Regions from separate parts of the Streptomyces sp. NPDC048751 genome, predicted to be linked through region 2. Evidence: predicted binding sites of a transcription regulator. Region 2 holds the regulator's gene; each other region holds the start of a gene.
The links. Region 2 encodes HrcA, which represses chaperone genes, less so after heat shock. Its sites were predicted from a motif close to TTNGCACTCNGNNNNNCNGAGTGCNAA; they were not measured.
Positions count from the first base shown of each region.

Region 1: a site for HrcA is predicted at 1,915-1,941, ahead of groES (co-chaperone GroES). Genes of this name have one in related genera too.
Region 3: a site for HrcA is predicted at 2,198-2,224, ahead of groL (chaperonin GroEL). Genes of this name have one in related genera too.

Region 1 covers NZ_JBICUX010000002.1:759,149-763,355, forward strand. Annotated here, with positions in the region: gene groL (chaperonin GroEL) at 1-1,322, opposite strand, end outside; gene groES (co-chaperone GroES) at 1,460-1,768, opposite strand; gene ACGFNV_RS10375 (hypothetical protein) at 2,025-2,288, shown strand; gene ACGFNV_RS10380 (polysaccharide deacetylase family protein) at 2,301-3,116, opposite strand; gene ACGFNV_RS10385 (polysaccharide deacetylase family protein) at 3,113-4,054, opposite strand; gene ACGFNV_RS10390 (methyltransferase domain-containing protein) at 4,146-4,207, shown strand, end outside.
Region 2 covers NZ_JBICUX010000022.1:55,891-60,097, forward strand. Annotated here, with positions in the region: gene ACGFNV_RS42340 (nitronate monooxygenase) at 1-101, opposite strand, end outside; gene dnaJ (molecular chaperone DnaJ) at 261-1,397, opposite strand; gene hrcA (heat-inducible transcriptional repressor HrcA) at 1,398-2,414, opposite strand; gene ACGFNV_RS42355 (MBL fold metallo-hydrolase) at 2,574-3,299, shown strand; gene ACGFNV_RS42360 (DUF3097 domain-containing protein) at 3,331-4,143, shown strand; gene ACGFNV_RS42365 (Uma2 family endonuclease) at 4,121-4,207, opposite strand, start outside.
Region 3 covers NZ_JBICUX010000003.1:528,954-533,160, reverse strand. Annotated here, with positions in the region: gene thrC (threonine synthase) at 1-1,136, shown strand, start outside; gene ACGFNV_RS14125 (MoaD/ThiS family protein) at 1,133-1,408, shown strand; gene ACGFNV_RS14120 (cold-shock protein) at 1,841-2,047, shown strand; gene groL (chaperonin GroEL) at 2,387-4,009, shown strand.

The DNA.
Region 1 (4,207 bases), on a different contig from region 2:
GCGACACCGGTGGCCTCGTCGCCGGTCTTGTCGAGGTTGCCCTCGAGGACCTTGACGGCGTGGACCAGCGCGGAGCCACCACCGGAGACGATGCCCTCCTCGACCGCGGCGCGGGTCGCGGAGATGGCGTCCTCCAGACGGTGCTTCTTCTCCTTCAGCTCCACCTCGGTGGCGGCGCCGACCTTGATCACGCACACGCCGCCGGCCAGCTTCGCGAGGCGCTCCTGGAGCTTCTCGCGGTCCCAGTCGGAGTCGGTGTTCTCGATCTCGGCCTTGATCTGGCCGATGCGGCCCTCGACGTCCGCCTTGTTGCCGGCACCGTCGACGATCGTGGTGTCGTCCTTGGTGACGGTGACGCGGCGGGCGGAGCCGAGCACGTCCAGGCCGGCCTGGTCGAGCTTGAGGCCGACCTCCTCGGAGATGACCGTGGCGCCGGTGAGGACGGCCATGTCCTGCAGCATCGCCTTGCGACGGTCACCGAAGCCGGGCGCCTTGACGGCGACGGCGTTGAACGTGCCGCGGATCTTGTTCACGACCAGCGTCGACAGGGCCTCGCCCTCGACGTCCTCGGCGATGATCAGCAGCGGCTTCGAGGCGTTCGCCTGGATGATCTTCTCCAGCAGCGGAAGCAGGTCCGCGATGGAGGAGATCTTGCCCTGGTGGATGAGGATGTACGGGTCCTCCAGGACGGCCTCCATGCGCTCCTGGTCCGTCACGAAGTACGGCGACAGGTAGCCCTTGTCGAAGGCCATGCCCTCGGTGAAGTCCAGCTCCAGACCGAAGGTGTTGGACTCCTCGACGGTGATGACACCGTCCTTGCCGACCTTGTCCATCGCCTCGGCGATGAGCTCGCCGACCTGCTGGTCCTGGGCGGACAGCGCGGCCACGGCGGCGATGTCGGACTTCTCGTCGATCGGGCGGGCCGAGGCGAGCAGGTCCTCGGACACGGCCTTGACCGCCGCGTCGATGCCCTTCTTCAGCAGCGCCGGGGAGGCACCCGCGGCGACGTTCTTCAGGCCCTCGCGGACGAGCGCCTGGGCCAGCACGGTGGCGGTGGTGGTGCCGTCACCCGCGATGTCGTTGGTCTTGGTCGCCACCTCCTTCACCAGCTGGGCGCCGAGGTTCTCGTACGGGTCGTCGATCTCGACCTCGCGGGCGATGGTGACGCCGTCGTTGGTGATGGTGGGGGCGCCGAACTTCTTGTCGATGACGACGTTGCGGCCCTTGGGGCCGATCGTCACCTTGACCGTGTCGGCAAGCTTGTTGACGCCGCGCTCGAGGGCGCGACGGGCGTCCTCGTCGAACTTCAGGATCTTCGCCATGGGAGCGTAGCCCTCTCGGAAAAATGGGAACGAAAACGAACTGCGCCCCGGGCGCCCGGCTGATTAATGGTCGCGGGGGCCAGGGGCGCAGATCAAAGCAATGTGCTTCGGTTAGGAAGCCGATGAAGCCTGGTGAATTACTTCTCGATGATCGCGAGCACGTCGCGAGCCGAGAGGACGAGGTACTCCTCGCCGTTGTACTTCACCTCGGTGCCGCCGTACTTGCTGTAGAGCACGATGTCGCCGGTCTTGACGTCGAGCGGGAGGCGCTCGCCGTTCTCGAAGCGGCCCGGGCCCACGGCCAGGACGACGCCCTCCTGGGGCTTCTCCTTGGCGGTGTCCGGAATGACCAGGCCAGAGGCCGTGGTCTGCTCGGCGTCCAGCGGCTGGACCACGATGCGGTCCTCGAGCGGCTTGATGGCAACCTTGGAGCTGGTGGTCGTCACGATCCGACCTCCCCCTTCGGAGATCTCACGGGGTTAACTGTCTGAGGTGGCGACCAGGTCGATCCGTCGTCGCGGGTGCCGGACCTGCCCGTCGCGTTGTTGGCACTCTCCAGGGGGGAGTGCCAGAGCTGAGACTATGACCGCGATTAGCACTCGGTCAAGCGGAGTGCCAATCCCGTGGGGCGCGGCGCGCTCGCGTGCGCCCTTGCGGGCGACGATCAAGCGCCGACCGGGCTGATTTTCGTACCGTTCCCTCATGGGGTCTCGTTCTTCGCCGGCCGACGGCTGCGTGCTCGCCGTCCTGCTGGTCGCGGAAGTCGCCTTCGGGTACGTGTTCGCGCTGATCTTCGCGTGGGCGGGGCATCCGACGGGGATGCTGGTGTGGATGGGCGTGATGGCGCTGACGGCGCTGGGGGCCGCCGCCCTGCTGTTCCGGCGCGGTTACAGCGGCACCGGGGCTGCGCAGCTGATGGTGGCGGCGCTCCTGGTGGCTTTCGCGGCGCTGGCGTACGACCGCTGAGGCCGATCGGCGCTACAGGTAGTCCTCCAGCCGTCCCACGGTCAGTCCCCGCCCCTGGATCTCCCGCAGCAACCGCGTCGTCCGTTCCCGCAGGGTCGGGCCGGTCGCCTCGCCGGAGGCGACCGAGACGATGTCGCCGGGCCGCAACCGGCGTTCGCCGTCGCCGAAGACGAGCGCGCCGTTCTCCGTCGAGGCCCGCCACAGCACGACCGCCGCGATGCCGCAGTCGGCGGCCGCGCGCAGGGTGGTCGCGTCGTACGTGCCGTAGGGCGGGCGGAAGAGGCGGGGGCGCAGGCCGAAGCGGGACCTGAGCTTGTCCTGCTGGCCGCAGATCTCGGCGCGTTGCCCCGCGTAGGGCAGGCCGCGCAGGGAGGGGTGGTCGAGGGTGTGGTTCTGGATGGTCGCGCCGACGGAACGCAGGCGCGCGAAGTGGCCGTAGCCCGGGCCGACGACACTGTCCGTGAGGAACATGCTCACCGGAAGCCGCAGTTCACGGACCATGTCGACGAACCGGGGGTCCCGTTCGGAGCCGTCGTCATAGGTCAGGAACACGACCTTGTCGCGGGTCGGTACGTGGTCGACGACGGGCGGGAGACCGCCGCGCCCCGCGTCGGCGCCACCGGCGGCGGACCGCGCGGGCGGCTTCGGGGCGGGGGGCAGCGGAGCCGCCAGGCCCCAGCGGGCGTAGGGGCGCTCCCCGGCCGGTTCGTGCGGCCGTACGCGCTGGGCCGCCTTCTTGCCCAGCCGCTCGATCGGGTCGACGGACTGGGCGCAGCCGGTGAGGAGTACGGCGGCCGCCAGCACGCCCGCCCACAGTCGCCGCCTCACAGGTAGTCCTCGAGCCGAGCCACCGCGTACCCCTTCTCCGTGACCTTGTTCAGGAACCGGCGGATCATGTCGGGCATCGTGCCCTTCCAGTCGCGCCGGCCGCGGAAGTGGCTGAGGACGATGTCGCCGGGATGCAGGGCGCCGTCCCACTCGCGGTACTCCCAGTGGTCGACGAAGACCTCCTCGTCCCACAGCGGCGCGTACTTGATGCCGCAGGCCTTCGCCGCGCGCAGGGTGGCCTGGTCGTAGTCGCCGAAGGGCGGGCGGAAGAGGGTCGGGCGCCTGCCGTAGCGCTTCTCGATCACGTCCTGCATGCCGCAGATCTCGCGCTTCTGGCGGGCGTAGGACAGCCCGGGCAGGTAGGGGTGGTGCAGGGTGTGGTTGCTCAGGGTCACTCCCGCGGCCTGCATCCTCGCGAAGTAGCCGTAGTTCTCCTTCACCAGGTAGTCGCTGAGGAAGGCGGTGTACGGCACCTTCAGCTCGCTCATCATGCGCAGGAACGCCGGGTCCTTCTCGGCGCCGTCGTCGATGGTGAGGAAGACGACCTTCCGCTTCGTGGGGACAGTGGTGAAGACGGGCGGCAGGCCCAGTTCCTCGTGGTCGTCGACCTCGAAGCCCTCGCGGGTGGTGATCCTCGGCTTCTTCGCGGGCGCCGGCGGGGGCGTGAGCGGGACCCGCCGCAGTCCCCAGTGCCTGGCCGCGGCGAGGCGGGCCTTGTACGCGGCGCGCAGTTCGGTGGCGTAGGCGTCGAGGGCGCGGGCGGCGGGGGCCTGGAGGCGCTGCTGTCGGCCCGGGGCGGGGTTGGCCTCGGGGCTGTCGGCGGGGTCGGCCCGGCCGCAGCCCGAGAGGACGGCCGCGGCGGTGACGGCGGCGAGGACACCGCGACGCAACCCGCGCCGACACGCCCGGCTTTTATCGTTTTGTACGACCACTCGCATGGTGCCGGATCCTCGCAGCCCCCGCCGCGGAACCCACCCCGACACCGCGGGCCGCGGGCACGCCGTCCACCGACTGGCCCACAATGACCCGGTGAACGACCCTCTCCTCGCCTTCGCCGCCCTGCTCACCCCCGAGGGCCGCGCCCTCCTCGA
Region 2 (4,207 bases):
GCCTCACAGACGGCGGCGGCGAGCTGCGGCACGGAGACACCGCCCGCCATGGGGGCCTGCACGATCGGCTGGGGGAAGAGATCGGTCAGCGCGGAGGACATGACGGCATGTTGTCACGTCCTCCGGGCGGGACCGAATCGGGCTGCCTTTCCGGCACAGGCCAGTACTTCTCGGCCGACCGAGTCGGGTGGTGGGCGGGCGAGGCGGGGGTCCAGGGGGCGGAGCCCCCTGGCGGGGTCGAAGGGGCGGAGCCCCTTCCGTCAGCGCCCGTTGAACGCGTCCTTCAGCCGCGAGAACAACCCCTGCTGCCCGGGCTGGAACTGGCCCTGGGGCCGTTCCTCGCCCCGCAGCTTGGAAAGCTCGCGCAGCAACCGCTCCTGCTCGGGATCCAGCTTCGTCGGCGTCGTGACCTCGACGTGGACGATGAGGTCGCCCCGGCCGCCACCGCGCAGGTGCGTGACACCCCGGCCGTGCAGCGGGATCGACTGGCCGGACTGGGTGCCGGGCCGGATGTCGACCTCCTCGAGGCCGTCCAGCGTCTCCAGCGGCACCTTCGTGCCGAGGGCCGCCGCCGTCATCGGGATGGTGACCGTGCAGTGCAGGTCGTCGCCGCGCCGCTGGAAGGTGGGGTGCGGCAGCTCGTGGATCTCGACGTACAGGTCACCGGCGGGACCGCCACCGGGACCGACCTCGCCCTCGCCCGCGAGCTGGATACGGGTGCCGTTGTCGACGCCGGCCGGGATCTTCACCGTGAGGGTGCGGCGCGAACGCACGCGGCCGTCACCGGCGCACTCCGGGCACGGCGTGGGAACCACGGTTCCGAAGCCCTGGCACTGCGGGCAGGGGCGGGACGTCATGACCTGGCCCAGGAAGGACCGCGTCACCTGCGACACCTCACCGCGGCCGCGGCACATGTCACACGTCTGGGCGGTCGTGCCCGGCGCCGCGCCCTCACCGCTACAGGTGGCGCAGACGATCGCGGTGTCGACCTGGATGTCCTTGGTCGTGCCGAAGGCCGCCTCGTCGAGCTCGATCTCCAGCCGGATCATCGCGTCCTGGCCGCGCCGCGTCCGCGAGCGGGGGCCGCGCTGGGACGCCGTACCGAAGAAGGCGTCCATGATGTCGGAGAAGTTGCCGAAACCACCGGCGCCGAAGCCGCCCGCGCCTCCGCCGCCCGCCTGCGAGAGCGGGTCGCCGCCGAGGTCGTAGACCTGCTTCTTCTGCGGGTCCGAGAGCACCTCGTAAGCGGCGTTGATCTCCTTGAACCGCTCCTGGGTCTTCGGATCCGGGTTGACGTCCGGGTGCAGCTCGCGAGCGAGCCGCCGGAAGGCCTTCTTGATCTCTTCCTGCGACGCGTCGCGGCGCACGCCGAGAACGGCGTAGTAGTCCGTGGCCACTTACGACTCCGCCAGGATCTGTCCGACGTACCGTGCCACTGCGCGTACCGCTCCCATCGTTCCCGGGTAATCCATGCGGGTCGGTCCGACCACGCCGAGCTTGGCGACTGCCTCGCCGCCCGAACCGTAACCGACCGACACCACGGAAGTGGAGTTGAGTCCCTCGTAGGCGTTCTCGTGACCGATGCGTACGGTCATGCCCGAATCCCCCGCCTCGCCCAGGAGTTTGAGGAGCACGACCTGCTCCTCCAGGGCCTCCAGGACGGGCCGGATGGTGAGGGGAAAGTCATGTCCGAAGCGGGTGAGATTGGCGGTACCGCCGATCATCAGCCGCTCCTCGTTCTCCTCGACAAGCGTCTCCAGCAGGGTGGAGAGCACCGTCGTGACCGTACCGCGGTCCTCGACGTCGAAGCCCTCCGGGAGGTCCTCGACGAGTCGCGGCACGTCGGTGAACCGGCGCCCCGCGACCCGGCTGTTCAGCCGCGCCCGCAGGTCCGCCAGGGACGCCTCACCGAAGGGCGCCGGGCAGTCCACCATGCGCTGCTCGACCCGGCCGGTGTCCGTGATCAGCACGAGCATCACGCGCGCGGGGGCGAGTGACAGCAGTTCCACGTGCCGCACGGTCGAACGGGTCAGCGAGGGGTACTGCACGACGGCCACCTGCCGCGTCAGCTGCGCGAGCAGCCGCACGGTACGGGCGACGACGTCGTCGAGGTCGACGGCGCCCTCGAGGAAGTTCTGGATGGCGCGCCGCTCGGGCCCGGTCATGGGCTTCACACCGGCCAGCTTGTCGACGAACAGCCGGTAGCCCTTGTCGGTGGGGATGCGCCCGGCACTGGTGTGCGGCTGGGCGATGTACCCCTCGTCCTCCAGGGCCGCCATGTCGTTGCGGACCGTCGCCGGGGAGACGCCGAGGTTGTGCCGCTCGGTGAGCGCCTTCGAGCCCACCGGCTCCTCGGTGCCGACATAGTCCTGGACGATGGCGCGCAGCACCTGGAGCCTGCGTTCACTCAGCATCGCGCGCACCTCCGAACTCGTCCCCTTGACATCCACCTGGCACTCTGCGCGTGCGAGTGCCAGCGTTCCCCGGCCCAGTGTACGGCCGGGGGGTACACCCGGGGCAAGGCTGGTACCCGGCACCGCACGCCGGAGTGTGCTCCCCGCTAGCGTCGCCGTATGACCGTGACTTGGGAAGAGCTGGGCTGGGAGCGGGTGGCGGCCGGGGTGGGGCGGTGTCGGCTGCCCGGGTGGGACTGCACGGCGGGGCTGGTCGTCGGGCCGGGCGCGGTCCTGGTGATCGACGCCGGGTCGAGCCTGGCGGAGGGGGCGCGGCTGCGGTACGCGGCGCAGGAGCTGGCCGGCCGGCGTGTGACTCATCTCGCTCTCACCCACCCCCACTTCGACCATGTCTTCGGGGCGGCGGCGTTCGCGGGCGCGGAGGTCTTCGGCGCGGTGGGCCTCGACACGGTGTTGGCGCGGGGGCGTGCGGAGCTGCACACGGACGCCCTGCGCAACGGGCTGGACCCGGCGGCGGCGGACGAGGCGGTGGAGACCCTGGTCCGACCCCACCACCATGTCTCCGGCGAGTGGACCCTCGACCTGGGCGACGGCCGCCAGGCGCTGCTCGCGAACGTGGGTCCCGGGCACACCGCCCACGATCTCGCGGTCCTCGTCCCCGGCGACCCGGAGGTCGTCTTCTGCGGCGACCTCGTCGAGGAGTCCGGCGAGCCCCAGGCCGGCCCCGACGCCGTACCGGCCCACTGGCCGGCCGCCCTCGACCGGCTCCTCGGCCTCGGCGGCGAGGACGCGCTGTACGTGCCGGGTCACGGAGCGGTGGTGGACGCGGCGTTCGTACGGGCCCAGCGGGACGCGTTGGCGGCGCGTTTCGGCGTGTCGCGGTGAGGGCACGGCGGGTTCTCCTATCGTCATCCGAATGCGCCAGTACTCCGCCGACCTGACCCCGCCGTGGAAGAAGCCCCAGCCCGTGCCCGAGGTACCGGCGGAGCCGGGCCTGGTGGTGGAGGAGCCCGGGACCGGTTTCTGCGGTGCGGTGATCCGCTGTGAGGCGGGCACGGTGACCCTGGAGGACCGCTTCGGCAAGCACCGGGTGTTCCCGCTGGAGCCGCGGGGGTTCCTGCTGGAGGGGCGGGTGGTGACCCTCGTACGGCCGTCGTCAGGGGGCCCGGTACGTCCCACCCGTACGGCATCCGGTTCGGTCGCCGTCCCCGGCGCACGCGCGCGCGTGGCTCGCGCCGGGCGGATCTACGTCGAGGGCCGGCACGACGCGGAACTCGTCGAGAAGGTCTGGGGTGACGACCTGCGCATCGAGGGCGTGGTCGTGGAGTACCTGGAGGGCGTGGACGACCTGCCCGCCGTCGTGGCCGAATTCGACCCGGGGCCGGACGCGCGGCTGGGGGTGCTGGTGGACCACCTGGTGCCGGGTTCGAAGGAGTGGCGCATCGCGGAGTCGGTGACGAGTGAGCACGCGTTGGTCGTGGGCCACCCGTACATCGACATCTGGGAGGCGGTGAAGCCGTCGTCGCTGGGCATCGAGGCGTGGCCGCGCGTGCCGCGCGGGCAGGACTGGAAGACGGGGGTGTGCCGGGCGCTGGGGTGGCCGGAAAACACCGGTGCGGCGTGGCAGGGGATTCTGGGGCGGGTGCGGTCTTACCGGGACCTGGAGCCGGCGTTGTTGGGGAGGGTGGAGGAGCTGATCGATTTCGTTACGGGTAGCGGTGGGGCCTGACGTTCGGATACGTGCCGAACCTCGTGGTGTCGAGTCCAATTCCGAGCGGCTCCAGGGGCGTGAC
Region 3 (4,207 bases), on a different contig from region 2:
ACTTCTCCTCCTACGACACGGAGGAGCTGCGCAAGCGCATCGAGGCGGGCCCCGCGAACATCTGGCGCTACGCCCCGTTGCTGCCCGTCCCGGCCGACGTGGCGGACAAGCCGAACATCAACCCCGGCTGGACCAAGCTCGTCAAGGCCGACAACCTGGCCCGCGAGCTGGGCGTCGACGCCGGCAAGCTCTTCGTCAAGGACGACTCCGGCAACCCGACGCACTCCTTCAAGGACCGTGTCGTCGCCCAGGCGCTGGAGGCCGCCCGCGCCTTCGGCTTCACCACCCTCTCCTGCTCCTCCACCGGCAACCTCGCCGGCGCGGTGGGCGCCGCGGCCGCCCGCGCCGGTTTCCGCTCGTGTGTGTTCATCCCGCACGACCTGGAGCAGGGCAAGGTCGTCATGGCCGCCATCTACGGCGGCGAGCTCGTCGGCATCGAGGGCAACTACGACGACGTGAACCGCTTCTGCTCCGAGCTCATCGGCGACCCGGCGGGCGAGGGCTGGGGCTTCGTCAACGTCAACCTGCGGCCGTACTACGCGGAGGGGTCCAAGACCCTGGCGTACGAGATCTGCGAGCAGCTCGGCTGGCGGCTCCCGGACCAGCTGGTCGTGCCGATCGCCTCCGGCTCGCAGCTCACGAAGATCGACAAGGGTCTGCAGGAGCTGATCAAGCTCGGTCTCGTCGAGGACAAGCCGTACAAGATCTTCGGCGCGCAGGCCGAGGGCTGCTCGCCGGTGTCGGTGGCCTACAAGGCGGGCCACGACGTCGTCCGGCCGCAGAAGCCGAACACCATCGCCAAGTCCCTCGCCATCGGCAACCCGGCCGACGGGCCGTACGTCCTCGACATCGCGCGCCGTACGGGCGGTGCCGTGGAGGACGTCAACGACGAGCAGGTCGTCGACGCGATCAAGCTGCTCGCCCGGACGGAGGGCATCTTCGCGGAGACCGCCGGCGGGGTGACCGTGGGTGTGGCGCGCAAGCTGATCGAGAACGGTCTGCTGGACCCGACCCTCACCACTGTCGTGCTGAACACCGGCGACGGCCTCAAGACCCTCGACGCGGTGGCCGGCACCGGGCTCACCGCCACCATCCGCCCGAACCTGGACTCCTTCCGAGAGGCTGGCCTCGCATGAGCGTGACCGTCCGCATCCCCACCATCCTGCGCACCTACACCGGTGGCCAGGCCGAGGTCGCCGCCGAGGGCGCGAACCTGGGCGAGGTCATCGCCGACCTGGAGAAGAACCACACGGGCATCGCGGCCCGCGTTCTCGACGACCAGGGCAAGCTGCGCCGCTTCGTCAACGTGTACGTCAACGACGACGACGTCCGCTTCGAGCAGGGTCTGGAGACGGCCACCCCGGACGGTGCCGGTGTCTCCATCATTCCGGCGGTCGCCGGAGGCTGATCATTACCTTCGGTAACATCAGTTACCGAGAGTTCATCGAATTGCCCCCTCCGTGAGAGAAGCGGAGGGGGCAATTCTGTGTGGTTGAGCGCGGTACAGTTGGGGAACACGCTGTTTTTCGCGTACCGAACGCCTCTGTTTTACGGCTCCACATGCGATGAGAAGTAGCCAAAGTGTGTGGTTCTTTTGCGCCATTTGCTCCTTTTGTGGAGCCCGACTTGCCCAGAATTCTGGTGAATTCTCGGTAAATTCCCGACCGGCCATGCCCGGAATTCTCGTCCGATTGACCTGTTGCAGACGGCAGTTGGACAGATACATTCGGCCGCGGTCGACGCGTTCCGGCGCACGCCCCCAACCAAAGCGGGGGGTGAGGTCTGACCCGGATCCGCGAAGTGTGGATCTGTGCAAGGGCCAGTAATAGGGGAGTTAGGCATGGCTCAGGGCACCGTCAAGTGGTTCAACGCGGAGAAGGGGTACGGCTTCATCGCGGTCGACGGTGGTGCGGATGTTTTCGTCCACTACAGCGCGATTCAGATGGACGGCTACCGCACCCTGGAGGAGGGTCAGCGGGTCGATTTCGAGATCTCGCAGGGCCAGAAGGGGCCGCAGGCGGACATGGTCCGACTCGCGACCGGCTGAAGCACGCGCCGACGCAGCGTCGTTCTTCTGAACATCTTCGAAGGGCTCGTACCTCCCGGGGTACGAGCCCTTCGGTCTGCCCGGACGCGCCCGGACGCGCCGCGCGGGAGCCGCGGCACCCGGCGTTCACCTGCGGATGCGGGGAAGGCGCTTGCACTCGGCAGGGGCGAGTGCTAATCATTGCGTTAGCACTCTGAAGGTGAGAGTGACAACGAAGGACCGGGTCGGTGAGGCCCGCACGCCGGGTGGGGCAAGGAACCACGAGGCAGGCGAGCCGTCCGTCGCGGGCGCGGGCGCGGTCCGAAGGAATCACCCCCAGTCCTGGAGGGACCACTTCACATGGCCAAGATCATCGCGTTCGACGAGGAGGCGCGGCGCGGCCTCGAGCGCGGCATGAACCAGCTCGCGGACGCCGTGAAGGTGACGCTCGGCCCCAAGGGCCGCAACGTCGTCCTCGAGAAGAAGTGGGGCGCCCCCACGATCACCAACGATGGTGTCTCCATCGCCAAGGAGATCGAGCTCGAGGACCCGTACGAGAAGATCGGCGCCGAGCTGGTCAAGGAAGTCGCCAAGAAGACGGACGACGTCGCCGGTGACGGTACGACCACCGCGACCGTTCTCGCCCAGGCGCTGGTCCGCGAGGGCCTGCGCAACGTCGCCGCCGGCGCCAACCCGATGGCCCTCAAGCGCGGTATCGAGAAGGCCGTCGAGGCCGTCTCCGGTGCCCTCCTTGAGCAGGCGAAGGATGTCGAGACCAAGGAGCAGATCGCTTCCACGGCCTCCATCTCCGCCGCCGACACCCAGATCGGCGAGCTCATCGCCGAGGCCATGGACAAGGTCGGCAAGGAAGGCGTCATCACTGTCGAGGAGTCCCAGACCTTCGGTCTGGAGCTGGAGCTCACCGAGGGTATGCGCTTCGACAAGGGCTACATCTCGGCGTACTTCGCCACCGACATGGAGCGTATGGAGGCCGTCCTCGACGACCCGTACATCCTGATCGCGAACTCCAAGATCTCGAACGTCAAGGACCTGCTCCCGCTCCTGGAGAAGGTCATGCAGTCGGGCAAGCCGCTGCTGATCATCGCCGAGGATGTCGAGGGCGAGGCCCTGTCGACCCTGGTCGTCAACAAGATCCGCGGCACCTTCAAGTCCGTCGCCGTCAAGGCCCCGGGCTTCGGCGACCGCCGCAAGGCCATGCTCGGCGACATCGCCATCCTCACGGGCGGCGAGGTCATCTCCGAGGAGGTCGGCCTCAAGCTGGAGAACGCCACCATCGACCTGCTGGGCAAGGCCCGCAAGGTGGTCATCACCAAGGACGAGACCACCATCGTCGACGGCGCCGGCGCCTCCGAGCAGGTCACCGGCCGCGTCAACCAGATCCGCGCCGAGATCGAGAACAGCGACTCGGACTACGACCGCGAGAAGCTGCAGGAGCGCCTGGCGAAGCTCGCCGGCGGTGTCGCGGTCATCAAGGCCGGTGCCGCCACCGAGGTTGAGCTCAAGGAGCGCAAGCACCGCATCGAGGACGCCGTCCGCAACGCGAAGGCGGCCGTCGAGGAGGGCATCGTCGCCGGTGGTGGCGTGGCCCTGCTGCAGGCCTCCCAGGTCTTCGAGAAGCTGGAACTCGAGGGTGACGAGGCGACCGGCGCCAACGCCGTGAAGCTCGCGCTCGAGGCCCCGCTCAAGCAGATCGCCGTCAACGGTGGTCTCGAGGGTGGCGTCGTCGTGGAGAAGGTCCGCAACCTCCAGGTCGGCCACGGCCTGAACGCCGCGACCGGTGAGTACGTCGACATGATCGCCGAAGGCATCATCGACCCGGCGAAGGTGACCCGCTCTGCCCTGCAGAACGCCGCCTCCATCGCCGCGCTGTTCCTCACCACCGAGGCCGTCATCGCCGACAAGCCGGAGAAGTCCGCTGCCCCGGCCGGCGGCGGCATGCCGGGCGGTGACATGGACTTCTGATCCTCACCGAGGATCGGAACCGTCCCTTCCGTGCCGAGGGCGGCACTCCCTGGAGACAGGGGGTGCCGCCCTCGGGCGTGTCCGGGATCACATGACGTTTCGCCCCGCACCGGGATGGAGGCGCCGGGCGCGGTGGTTGACGTAGGCGATCACTTTATTGCATGTGCACATACCAGCTGGTTTTGACGAGGAGTCCCG